Regions from separate parts of the Streptomyces sp. Y7 genome, predicted to be linked through region 2. Evidence: riboswitches for the same ligand, from Rfam matches in the RefSeq annotation. Region 2 holds a riboswitch; each other region holds the start of a gene.

Region 1 (3,495 bases), on a different contig from region 2:
GCTGGTGGCGTCCTTCCGCTGGCTGGACCGGGTCGAGCCGGGCCCTTGGCGCAATCTGCTGTTCTCCTTCGCCTGGGGTGCCTGCGCCGCGGCGCTGATAGCGATCGTCGCGAACAGCTTCGCGACCAGATGGATAGCGACCGCGACGGCGGATCCCTCGCACGCGGACACCCTGGGAGCGACCGTCATAGCGCCCGTGGTGGAGGAGTTGGCGAAGGCCGCGGCCGTGCTGCTGGTCTTCCTCTTCCGCCGCCGGGACTTCACCGGCATCGTCGACGGCGTGGTGATAGCCGGGGTCACCGCCACCGGCTTCGCGTTCACCGAGAACATCCTCTACCTCGGCACCGCCTTCGGTACCGACCAGCTCTCCGGCGACAGCGGCATCGCCTCCGTCACGGCGGCGACCTTCTTCGTCCGCGTCATCATGTCGCCCTTCGCGCACCCGCTCTTCACCGTGCTGACCGGCATCGGCTTCGGAATCGCCGCGCTGTCGGGCGAGCGCCAGCATGTGCGCCGGGTCCTGCTCCCGTTCCTCGGCCTGCTGCTCGCGATGGGCATGCACGCCCTGTGGAACGGCTCCTCCACCTTCGGCGAGTACGGCTTCTTCGCCGTGTACGCGACCCTCATGGTGCCCGCGTTCGGGCTGCTGACCTGGCTGGTGATCTGGACCCGCCAGCGCGAGCTGCGGACCGTGCGTGAGGAACTGCCCGCCTATGTCATGGCCGGGTGGCTGTCGCCGGGCGAGCCGTTCGCGCTGGGCTCGATGCGGGACCGCCGGGTGGCCCGGCAGTACGCGCGTCGGCGCGGCGGACGGGCGGCGGCGCGGACGGTCGCGCAATACGAGGCCTACGCCACGTCGCTGGCGTTCCTGCGGCACCGGGGACGCCTCGGGAAGGCCGGCGCGGACTTCGTCGTACGGGAACAGGAGCTCCTGCAGGCCCTGTGGCACCGCCGGGAGTTCGCCCGCCCGGCCCTGGAACACGCGGCCTCAGCACAGGCCCGGCAGGCACACGAGCACGGATACGGGCACGGGCACGGGTACGGGTACGGGTACGCATACCCGGCGCCGGCGCCGGTCTACTGGCAGTCCTACGGCCAGGTCGACGGGCCCGGGTACGGCCCGACGGCGCCGTACCCCGCGTACAACCCGTACCGGACGTGACCGGGCCGGCGCACGGGAAGCGTTGACCGGCTCCGCGGACATGCCGAAAACCGGCAGCCCTGACGTCGGGGGGTCGTCGCCAGGACCGCCGGGGATCAGAAGTGGATACCCGTTTCGGGGTGGGTCAGGGGGTGAGGCCCTTGCCCTGGAGCCAGGCCATCGGGTCGATGCCGTTGGTGCTGCCGTCGGGGTGCACCTCGAGGTGCAGGTGGGCGCCGGTCACGTTGCCGGTGGCACCCACGCGGCCGATGACGTCGCCGGTGTTGACCTTCTGGCCCACGCTGACGCTGATCGAGGACTGGTGCGCGAACCAGAGCTCGGTGCCGTCGTCGAGGGTGATCTCGGTCTTGTAGCCGTAGGAGCCGTCCCAGCCGGCGAAGGTGACCGTGCCGGAGTGGATCGCCTTGATCAGCGTCCCGGTGGGGGCGGCGAAGTCGAGGCCGGTGTGGTACCCGGAGGACCAGTAGGCGCCGGCCTGGCCGAACGTCGAGGTGATCGTGTACGAGGAGGTCGGCAGCGTGTACTGCTTGGCCAGCTCGGCGAGGCGCTCGGCCTCGGCCTTCTTGCGGGCCTCCTCCTCGGCGGCGGCCTTCGCGGCGGCGGCCTTGGCCTTGGCCTCGGTCTCCGCCTTGGCGGCCGCTTCGGCGGCCTCCTTCTCGGCGGCGGCGACGGCGGCCGCGGCGGCCTTGCTGTCGATCTGGTCCTGCTGGAGCTCGGCCTGCGCGATGATCCGGCTGCGCAGCGCCTCACCGGCGTCCGAGGTGCCCTGCGCGGTCTGCTCGGTCGTCTCGCCCATCGTGCTGAGGGCGGTGGCCGTGTCCTCGGCGGGCTCGGAGGAGTCGTCGGAGATCAGCGGCAGGTCGGGCATGGTGATGGCGACCGGCGGCTTGCCGCTGTTCGCGCTGGCCATGCCGCCCGCGCCGACGGCGGCTATGACGCCTACGCCGAGAACGGTGGAGCTGCGGGCGAGTCCCCCGCCACGCTGCTTGGAGACGCGGTGCCTGCCACGAACGGGACGAAGGGAATCCGCGGTGGGGTTCCACTCCTCGAACGGGCCCTCGTCGGTGCGGTTGCGGTCGTAGCCGAAGGTTTCCGTGCTGCGCTGACTCGGCACGAACGGGGCTTGCGGAGCAGGCCGGTTGGACGCCACGTGGGCGTACTCCTTTCCTTCCTTCTCGCCTACCGGGTTAGCTGACGGGTTCGGAGCAGGAAGGTCTCCTACGCGCGTATATCAACCGTGACTTCCCGGCGATATCCGCGCGATTCACCCCAGGGTGGTGGTTCCCCGGCTCCCTTGCGGGACTCGGCGCGTGCGCACGGAGCCGACTCTTGTGACGGCTGGGACGACCGCGCTGCGTTATCGAACGTTAATAGACGCGGGGTGCGGATTCCAAGCTGTTCCTCTTGATCATTAACGATTTCCGCCTGGACTTACGGGTCACGAGTGGCCTAAATCGGGCGAGTTGGCCAAACCTCAGAGACCACATAGGTATTGACGGTGTGTCAGTTGTTATGCGGAGGGGGGTCGTCCGATCACCCCCGGTGACGACGATCAGGGCCGGCGTACGGCCATGAGCGCCATGTCGTCCGCCATTCCTCCACCGGAGTGCCGTCTCACCTCCACCGAAAGCACACCAAGCAGGGCACCGGGTTCGCGCAGCGCGTTGGCGCGTCCCGCGAGACCCGTCTCGGGGTCGTAGAACCGCCCGCCCTCGTCCCGTGCCTCGGACAGTCCGTCGGTGTACAGCAGCAGCGTGGCCCCGCCCGGGAAGGCGGCCTCGTCGGCCCGGTCGGGCCAGGCGCCCAGTTCGCCCATGCCGAGCGGCAGGGCGGGTTCGGTGGCGGGCAGCGGCCGTACGGTCCCGTCGGCGTACAGCAGCAGCGGTGACGGATGCCCGCGGTTGACGAGGCGCACGATCGCCTCGCCGTGCGGGAGTTCGGCGAGTACGGCGGTGGTGAACCCCTCGCGGGCCTCGATCCCTTCGCGCCGGGTGCGCTCGCGCGCCAGGGCCCGCTCCAGCCGCTGCGCGACCGCCTCCAGCGTGGCCTCCTGCTCCGCGGCCTCCCTGAAGGCGCCGATCACGACGGCGACCGCGCCGACCGCGCTCATGCCCTTGCCGCGCACGTCCCCGACGATCAGCCGGACGCCGTGCGGACTGTCCTGCACCGCGTACAGGTCCCCGCCGATGGAGGCGCCCTCCTGCGCCGCCTCGTAGCGCGCGGCGATCTCGAAGCCGCCGATCCGCTCGGCGGGCTCCGGCAGGACGGCCCGCTGGGCGGCCTCGGCGATCTCACGGACGGAGGCGAGGCGCTCGTCGCTGCGGCGGACGAGG
Region 2 (3,495 bases):
CTCTCCGGGAACGGTCGTCACCGTCGCCCCCGTCAGGCTCCGGCTCTCCTCGTCGCGGCCGGAGTCACCGGGTCCGCGATCGCCATCCCGCTCCTCGGCGCCACCGGCGCGAGCGCCGCCGACGGCACCGTGTGGGACAAGGTCGCCGAATGCGAGAGCGGAGGCTCGTGGAGCGCCGACAACGGCGACGGGCACTACGGCGGCCTCCAGTTGACCCAGGACGACTGGGAGCGGTACGGCGGTCTCGACTACGCCTCCAGCCCCGACCTGGCCAGCCGCTCGCAGCAGATAGCCGTGGCCCAGGAGATCCTCGCGGACCAGGGGACCAGGCCCTGGGGTACCTGCGCGGTGCTCAACGGCCTCACCAAGAAGTCCGGATCGGTCGACCTCGACACCGGGGTGGAGGACGACTCGCCCTCCGCAGTGTCCGGATCCTCCGGATTGCTCGATTCGTCCAACTCGTCGAATTCATCGGATTCGTCGTCGGAGTCCGACTCTTCCGACTCCAGTGGCGCCTCCGAGTCGTCGACGCCCTCCGGTGATCCTTCGGAGTCGGCGAGCGGCACCCCGGATGCTTCGTCCGAATCGCCCGGGAAGTCCTCTTCCTCGCCCTCTTCGTCCGGTAAGTCCGAGAAGCCCTCGACGTCCGATGCGTCCCCCGAAGCGAGCGCCTCGCAGTCACCGGAGAGCTCGCCGACCGAGGCGGCCAATGCGGACAATGAGGACAACTGGTCCCAGGATGCGGGCTTCTGGAGCCTCGTCGACACCGGTTCGGTCGACGGCGCGGCCGAGGGTGCGGTCGAGGAGGCGACGGCCGGCACCGGCCGGCACCGCGGCCCCAGCGCCGAGGAGAGTGACAGCGCCGAGGTGACCACCAAGTCCACCGGGCGCCACGCCTCGTACAAGGTCCGCGAGGGCGACACGCTCGCCTCCATCGCCGACTCCCTTGACCTCGACGGCGGATGGCGCGCGCTGTACCAGGCGAACAAGAAGGCCATCGGCACCGACGCGGACCACATCTCCCCCGGTCAGACCCTGGACGTCCCCGTCGCATAGTGGTCGAACAGGGCGAAAAACTGGGCCAGTTCGCGTCACGTTTCGCGGCTAATGTCCGATTGATCAGCAGTGAGAGATAGATCTCAGAAGCCCTGATCGTCTTTGTAAATCCGCGAATCGCGTGTCTACGGTCGTGACCGCTCGCCTCCAGTGCGAGCCCCGACAGCCGTCACGCCGAATCCTGCCGGCGGCCGTACGGGAACAGTCGTCGCGTCAAGCGCCGTAGGCAGGAGCGGGGGACCCAAGGTTTGCGCCGGGTCCGGCAGTTGAGGCCTTTCGAGGCCGCACCGCCGGAGCCGGCTCGGGGTGAAGCCGCGCAGCGGGAGCCGAGAGGCGAACGTGCGCGGCCGGGCAACTCAACCGGCCCGAACCCGACAGCTCACCTCGTAGGCGTCGGTGAGGGGATCCAACCATGCTGTTTTCCAGCAAGGGCAAGCACCGTCGTCCGTCCAAGGCCGCCCGTGCCATCGCCGTCGTCGGCGTCACCGGTGCCGCCGCCGTCGCCGCCCCGCTGATGGCCGCCGGCAACGCCTCGGCCGCCACCGCCTCCGAGTGGGACGCTGTCGCCCAGTGCGAGGCCGGCGGCAACTGGTCGATCAACACCGGCAACGGCTACTACGGCGGTCTGCAGTTCTCCGCCTCCACCTGGGCCGCGTACGGCGGCACGGCGTACGCCTCCACCGCCGACCAGGCCACCAAGGCCCAGCAGATCGAGATAGGCGAGAAGGTCCTCGCGGGCCAGGGCAAGGGTGCCTGGCCGAACTGCGGCACCGGCCTGTCGAGCGCCGCGTACAACGGCTCCTCCGCCGGCTCCTCGCAGAGCACCGAGTCCACCACCCGCTCCTCCGAGCAGCAGTCGGCCTCCCGCTCCGCCGACCGCCCGGCCGCCAAGAAGAGCACCAAGACCGTCACCACCCCGACCGGCAAGAAGGTCAAGAAGGGCGACGGCGAGTACAAGGTCGCCAAGGGTGACACCCTCAGCTCGATCGCGGCCGAGCACGACGTCAAGGGCGGCTGGGAGAAGCTCTTCAAGCTGAACAAGGACATCGTCGAGGACGCCAACCTGATCTACCCGGGTCAGCAGCTGCACCTCAAGTAAGAGGGCGCGGCCACGGCGAACACGCGGCCGACAGCTGAACCACAGCGCCCTCACATCCGTGGACCTCATAGTGAGGGCGTCGTGCGGACCACCCCCGTCCCCACGAACACCCCGCCTCGGTGCGTTTTCCCCCGTACGCACCGGGGCGGGGCTCTTTCTTGTGTGCGGTTGTGTGCGGACGTTTTTGTTCCGTTCGGAAACAATTTACTCTCGGTTCTGTCCACGGGGCGGTCGACCGCTGGTCTGACGCCCGGAGCCGGTTAGGCTCGTCTCGCAGTCCCACCGCGGACCGCGTACCCGCGTCACATCCCAAGAAGGAGATGCTCGTGCCGTCCATCGACGTCGTCGTAGCCCGGGAAATCCTGGACTCCCGAGGCAATCCCACGGTCGAGGTCGAGGTCGGCCTCGACGACGGCAGCACGGGTCGTGCCGCCGTCCCGTCCGGCGCCTCCACGGGCGCCTTCGAGGCCATCGAGCTCCGCGACGGTGACCCGAACCGCTACCAGGGCAAGGGTGTCGAGAAGGCCGTCCTCGCCGTCATCGAGCAGATCGGCCCGGAGCTCGTCGGCTACGACGCCACCGAGCAGCGCCTGATCGACCAGGCCATGTTCGACCTGGACGCCACCGACAACAAGGGCTCCCTCGGCGCCAACGCCATCCTCGGCGTCTCCCTCGCCGTCGCGCACGCCGCCTCCGAGGCGTCGGACCTGCCGCTGTTCCGCTACCTCGGTGGCCCGAACGCGCACCTGCTGCCCGTCCCGATGATGAACATCCTCAACGGCGGATCCCACGCGGACTCCAACGTCGACATCCAGGAGTTCATGATCGCCCCGATCGGCGCGGAGTCCTTCTCCGAGGCGCTGCGCTGGGGCACCGAGGTCTACCACACCCTCAAGAAGGTGCTGAAGGGCCGCGGCCTGTCCACCGGCCTCGGCGACGAGGGCGGCTTCGCCCCGAACCTCGGCTCCAACCGTGAGGCCCTCGACCTCATCCTCGAAGCGATCAAGGAAGCCGGCTACGCGCCCGGCGAGCAGATCGCCCTCGCGCTCGACGTCGCCGCCTCCGAGTTCTACAAGGACGGCAAGTACCTCTTCGAGGGCAAGGAGCGCTCCGCCGCCGAGATGACGGAGTACTACGAGGAGCTCGTGGCGGCCTACCCGCTCGTCTCCATCGAGGACCCGCTGTTCGAGGACGACTGGGCCGGCTGGAAGGTCCTCACCGACAAGCTGGGCGACAAGGTCCAGATCGTCGGCGACGACCTCTTCGTCACCAACCCCGAGCGCCTGGCCCGCGGCATCGACGACGGCGCCGCCAACGCGCTCCTCGTCAAGGTCAACCAG
Region 3 (3,495 bases), on a different contig from region 2:
CGCCGAGTACGTGCACACGCTCGGCATGCAGTTCGGCATCTGGGTCGAGCCGGAAATGGTCAATCCGGACAGCGACCTGTATCGGGGACATCCCGAGTGGGTTCAGTATCAATCAGGACGAAAGCGGACGGAATTCCGTAATCAACTGGTGCTGAACCTCGCCCGCGACGACGTTCAGGAGTACCTGTGGGCGCAGCTCGACGGGCTCCTCTCCAGTGCCCCGATCGACTATGTGAAGTGGGACTTCAACCGCTGCTTCAGCGACGCCGGCTGGCCCGGTGAGGCGTATCCGCAGCGTCTGTGGGTCGACCATGTGCGAGCCTTGTACGGCCTGCTGGACCGGCTGCGCGCCGCTCACCCCGGCGTCGCCTTCGAGTCCTGCTCGGGCGGCGGCGGACGGGTCGATCTCGGCGTGCTCGGCCGCACGGACCAGGTGTGGACCTCGGACAACACCGACCCCCTCGACCGGCTCGCCATCCAGCACGGCTTCAGTCAGATCCATCCCGCCCGCGCCATGGCCGCCTGGGTCACCGACAGTCCGAACGCCATGCTCAACCACCGCGCGAGCTCGTTGCGCTTCCGGTTCGTGAGCGCGATGGCGGGGGTGCTCGGGGTCGGCGGTGACCTCACGCAATGGACCGAGGAGGAGCTCGCCGAGGCCGGGGAGTGGGTGGCCCTCTACAAGAAGATCCGGTCCTTGGTCCAGCGCGGTGACCTCTATCGGCTGCGGCCTCCGCGGGGTGGGCTCAGTGCGGTGCAGTACGTGCTCGGGGGCGAGACGGTGGTCCTCGCCTGGCTTCAGGCGCAGCGTTTCGGGGAGCCTCTTCCGGCGCTGCGACTGCAAGGTCTGGATCCGGCATCGACCTACGAATGCCTTGAAACGGGCGAAATTCACCGAGGTGCCGTACTGGTACATCACGGACTGCGGACCGGTCTGCACGGTGACCTTGATGCGGCAGTTATTCGACTCCGTCGCATCTAGGTGTTCTGTCCGAATTGGCGCCTTCCTTCCAACTCGGCCTGCAATAAAGAAAGCTGGAGCGGCGTCACGTGAGGAGCGTCATATCCGTGACGGTGCGTCGCCCGTCATGTTCACGTAATTCATGCACTTTTCAAGGGGCTTTGAGTCGGGCGGTACTCCCGTATTTCACGCACGGTGACGGCTAATTCCCACAAGGGATCAAGAGGAACGCATTCGGACGGAACCCCTCACTTGTTCCCATGCGTCTTCCTCGCTTACGTTCACGACCAATCCGGACGGACGCCCAATCCTGCCGCCGCTCGGATTCCGCGCAAACTCACCCGTGCACGGCAGGAGCGGGGGACCCACAGGTAGAACCGCCTGTTCCGGTCTCCGGAACGGCTAGGGGTCAAGTCGCGCCATGGCGCGGCCGGGCATCTCCAGCCCGCACCCGACAGCTCACCTCGCAGGCGCCGGAGAGGAATTCGTCATGCCCGCGAAGGGTAAGCATCGCCGTCCGAAGTCCCTGCGCTTCACGCGCTCCATCGCCGTCGCCGGAACCGGTGGCGCCGCCCTCGCTCTGCCCCTGATGGGAGCCGCCGGCGCCCACGCCGCTCCGTCGCAGTCCGTTTCGGAAAAGGCCGTTCAGTCCCTTCCGGTCGCCGGCCAGAAGGCCGTCGAGAAGAAGGCCGCCCAGAAGAAGTCGGGCGTACGGACTTATTCGGTGAAGGTCGGCGATTACCTTTCGAAGATCGCCGACGAGCAGAACGTCAGCGGTGGCTGGAAGAAGCTCTACGCCGACAACCGTGACGCCGTCGGCTCCGACCCGTCGCTGATTCACCCGGGTCTCAAGCTCGCCCTCGGCGGCAAGAAGGCCGCGACGACCGCCCCCAAGTCGTCGCCCTCCAAGCCCTCTTCGGCGTCCGAGTCGTCCAAGAAGGACGCGCCCACCACGAAGTCCTCCACGCCGAAGAAGGCCCAGAAGGCGACCACGGCCGCCGAGACCACCAGCACGGTCAACGGCTTCTCCGCTCCGCTGTCCGGCGCCTCCCTCGGCACCGGCTACAAGGTCGCGGGCAGCATGTGGTCCAGCGGCTACCACACCGGCGTCGACTTCGCCGCCGCGACCGGCACCCCGCTCAAGGCGGTCGGCGCGGGCACCGTCGTCTCGGCCGGCTGGGGCGGCGCGTACGGCAACCAGGTCGTCATCCAGCTCGCCGACGGCTACTACGCCCAGTACGCCCACCTGTCCTCGCTCTCGGTCTCCAGCGGCCAGACGGTGACCGCGGGCCAGCAGATCGGCCTCTCCGGCGCGACCGGCAACGTCACCGGCCCGCACCTGCACTTCGAGATCCGCACCACGCCGGACTACGGCTCGGACGTGGACCCGGTCGCCTACCTGCGTGGCAAGGGCGTCGCCATCGGCTGACGCGCGTCCACGCGAGAACCACCTGCCTGACACGCGGCCGAAGGCCGGACCCCGATCCCCGGGTCCGGCCTTCGGCATGTTGCGCCCACAACACCCCTGTTGAAAGGGTTATTCCACGTTTGGCGAACACTTTAGGAGTGGCTTATCTCACCGCTCGTCAACCCTTTCCTACGGTCGCGTAGGTCACATTCAAAGGTGAATCATGTGCCGATGTGGCAGACGATTCGAAGAGTGACAGCAGTGCAGTGATCGGGTCGTACGTTGCGGTGGGGGACAGCTTCACCGAGGGCGTCGGCGACCCTGGCCCCGACGGGGCCTTCGTCGGCTGGGCCGACCGTTTCGCGGTTCTCCTCGCGGACCGGCGCCCCGAGGGCGACTTCAACTACACGAACCTCGCCGTGCGCGGCAAACTGCTCGACCAGATCGTCGAGCACCAGCTTCCCAGGGCCGCCGAACTGGCCCCGGACCTGGTCTCGTTCTGTGCGGGCGGCAACGACATCATCCGACCCGGAACCGACCCCGATGAGGTGGCCGAGCGCTTCGAACGGGCGATCGTCCGGCTCACCTCGGCCGTCGGCACCGTCATGGTGACGACCGGCTTCGACACCCGTGGCGTGCCCGTGCTGAGGCACCTGCGCGGCAAGATCGCCACGTACAACGGGCATGTGCGGGCCATCGCCGACCGGTACGGCTGCCCGGTGCTCGACCTGTGGTCCCTGAAGACCGTTCAGGATCGCCGCGCCTGGGATGGCGACCGGCTCCACCTGTCTCCCGAGGGCCACACACGTGTGGCGCTCCGCGCGGGCCAGGTCCTCGGTCTGGAGATCCCCGCCGACCCGGACCAGCCGTGGCCGCCGCTCCCGCCCCGCGGCACCCTCGAGGTGCGCCGGGACGACGTCCACTGGGCGCGGGAGTACCTGGTGCCGTGGATCGGCCGGCGACTGCGCGGTGAATCGTCGGGGGACCATGTGACCGCCAAGGGCGCGCTGTCCCCGGACGACATCAAGATGCGGATCCGATCGGTGGCTTGAGAGCGGATCGCGGACTGCGAGTGGCCGATGCGTCCGGGCCGTACCGATGGCTGATCGGTGCGGCCCGGACGCAT

What was found. A riboswitch is a leader RNA that binds a small molecule or an ion and turns the genes downstream of it on or off. The one in region 2 is predicted to bind cyclic di-AMP.
Region 1: it holds a riboswitch for cyclic di-AMP, as region 2 does, so the genes downstream of both, ACGFW6_RS36720 (M23 family metallopeptidase) here and ACGFW6_RS24990 (transglycosylase family protein) in region 2, are expected to answer to the same signal.
Region 3: it holds a riboswitch for cyclic di-AMP, as region 2 does, so the genes downstream of both, ACGFW6_RS40815 (LysM peptidoglycan-binding domain-containing M23 family metallopeptidase) here and ACGFW6_RS24990 (transglycosylase family protein) in region 2, are expected to answer to the same signal.

What each region holds. Positions count from the first base shown of each region.
Region 1 is NZ_JBIDDQ010000024.1:102,453-105,947, reverse strand. It holds gene ACGFW6_RS36725 (PrsW family intramembrane metalloprotease) at 1-1,162, shown strand, start outside; gene ACGFW6_RS36720 (M23 family metallopeptidase) at 1,287-2,312, opposite strand; cyclic di-AMP (ydaO/yuaA leader) riboswitch at 2,324-2,481, opposite strand; gene ACGFW6_RS36715 (PP2C family protein-serine/threonine phosphatase) at 2,715-3,495, opposite strand, start outside.
Region 2 is NZ_JBIDDQ010000010.1:103,952-107,446, reverse strand. It holds gene ACGFW6_RS24995 (transglycosylase family protein) at 1-1,056, shown strand, start outside; cyclic di-AMP (ydaO/yuaA leader) riboswitch at 1,265-1,464, shown strand; gene ACGFW6_RS24990 (transglycosylase family protein) at 1,469-2,155, shown strand; gene eno (phosphopyruvate hydratase) at 2,476-3,495, shown strand, end outside.
Region 3 is NZ_JBIDDQ010000034.1:13,221-16,715, reverse strand. It holds gene ACGFW6_RS40820 (alpha-galactosidase) at 1-982, shown strand, start outside; cyclic di-AMP (ydaO/yuaA leader) riboswitch at 1,282-1,447, shown strand; gene ACGFW6_RS40815 (LysM peptidoglycan-binding domain-containing M23 family metallopeptidase) at 1,452-2,390, shown strand; gene ACGFW6_RS40810 (SGNH/GDSL hydrolase family protein) at 2,636-3,421, shown strand.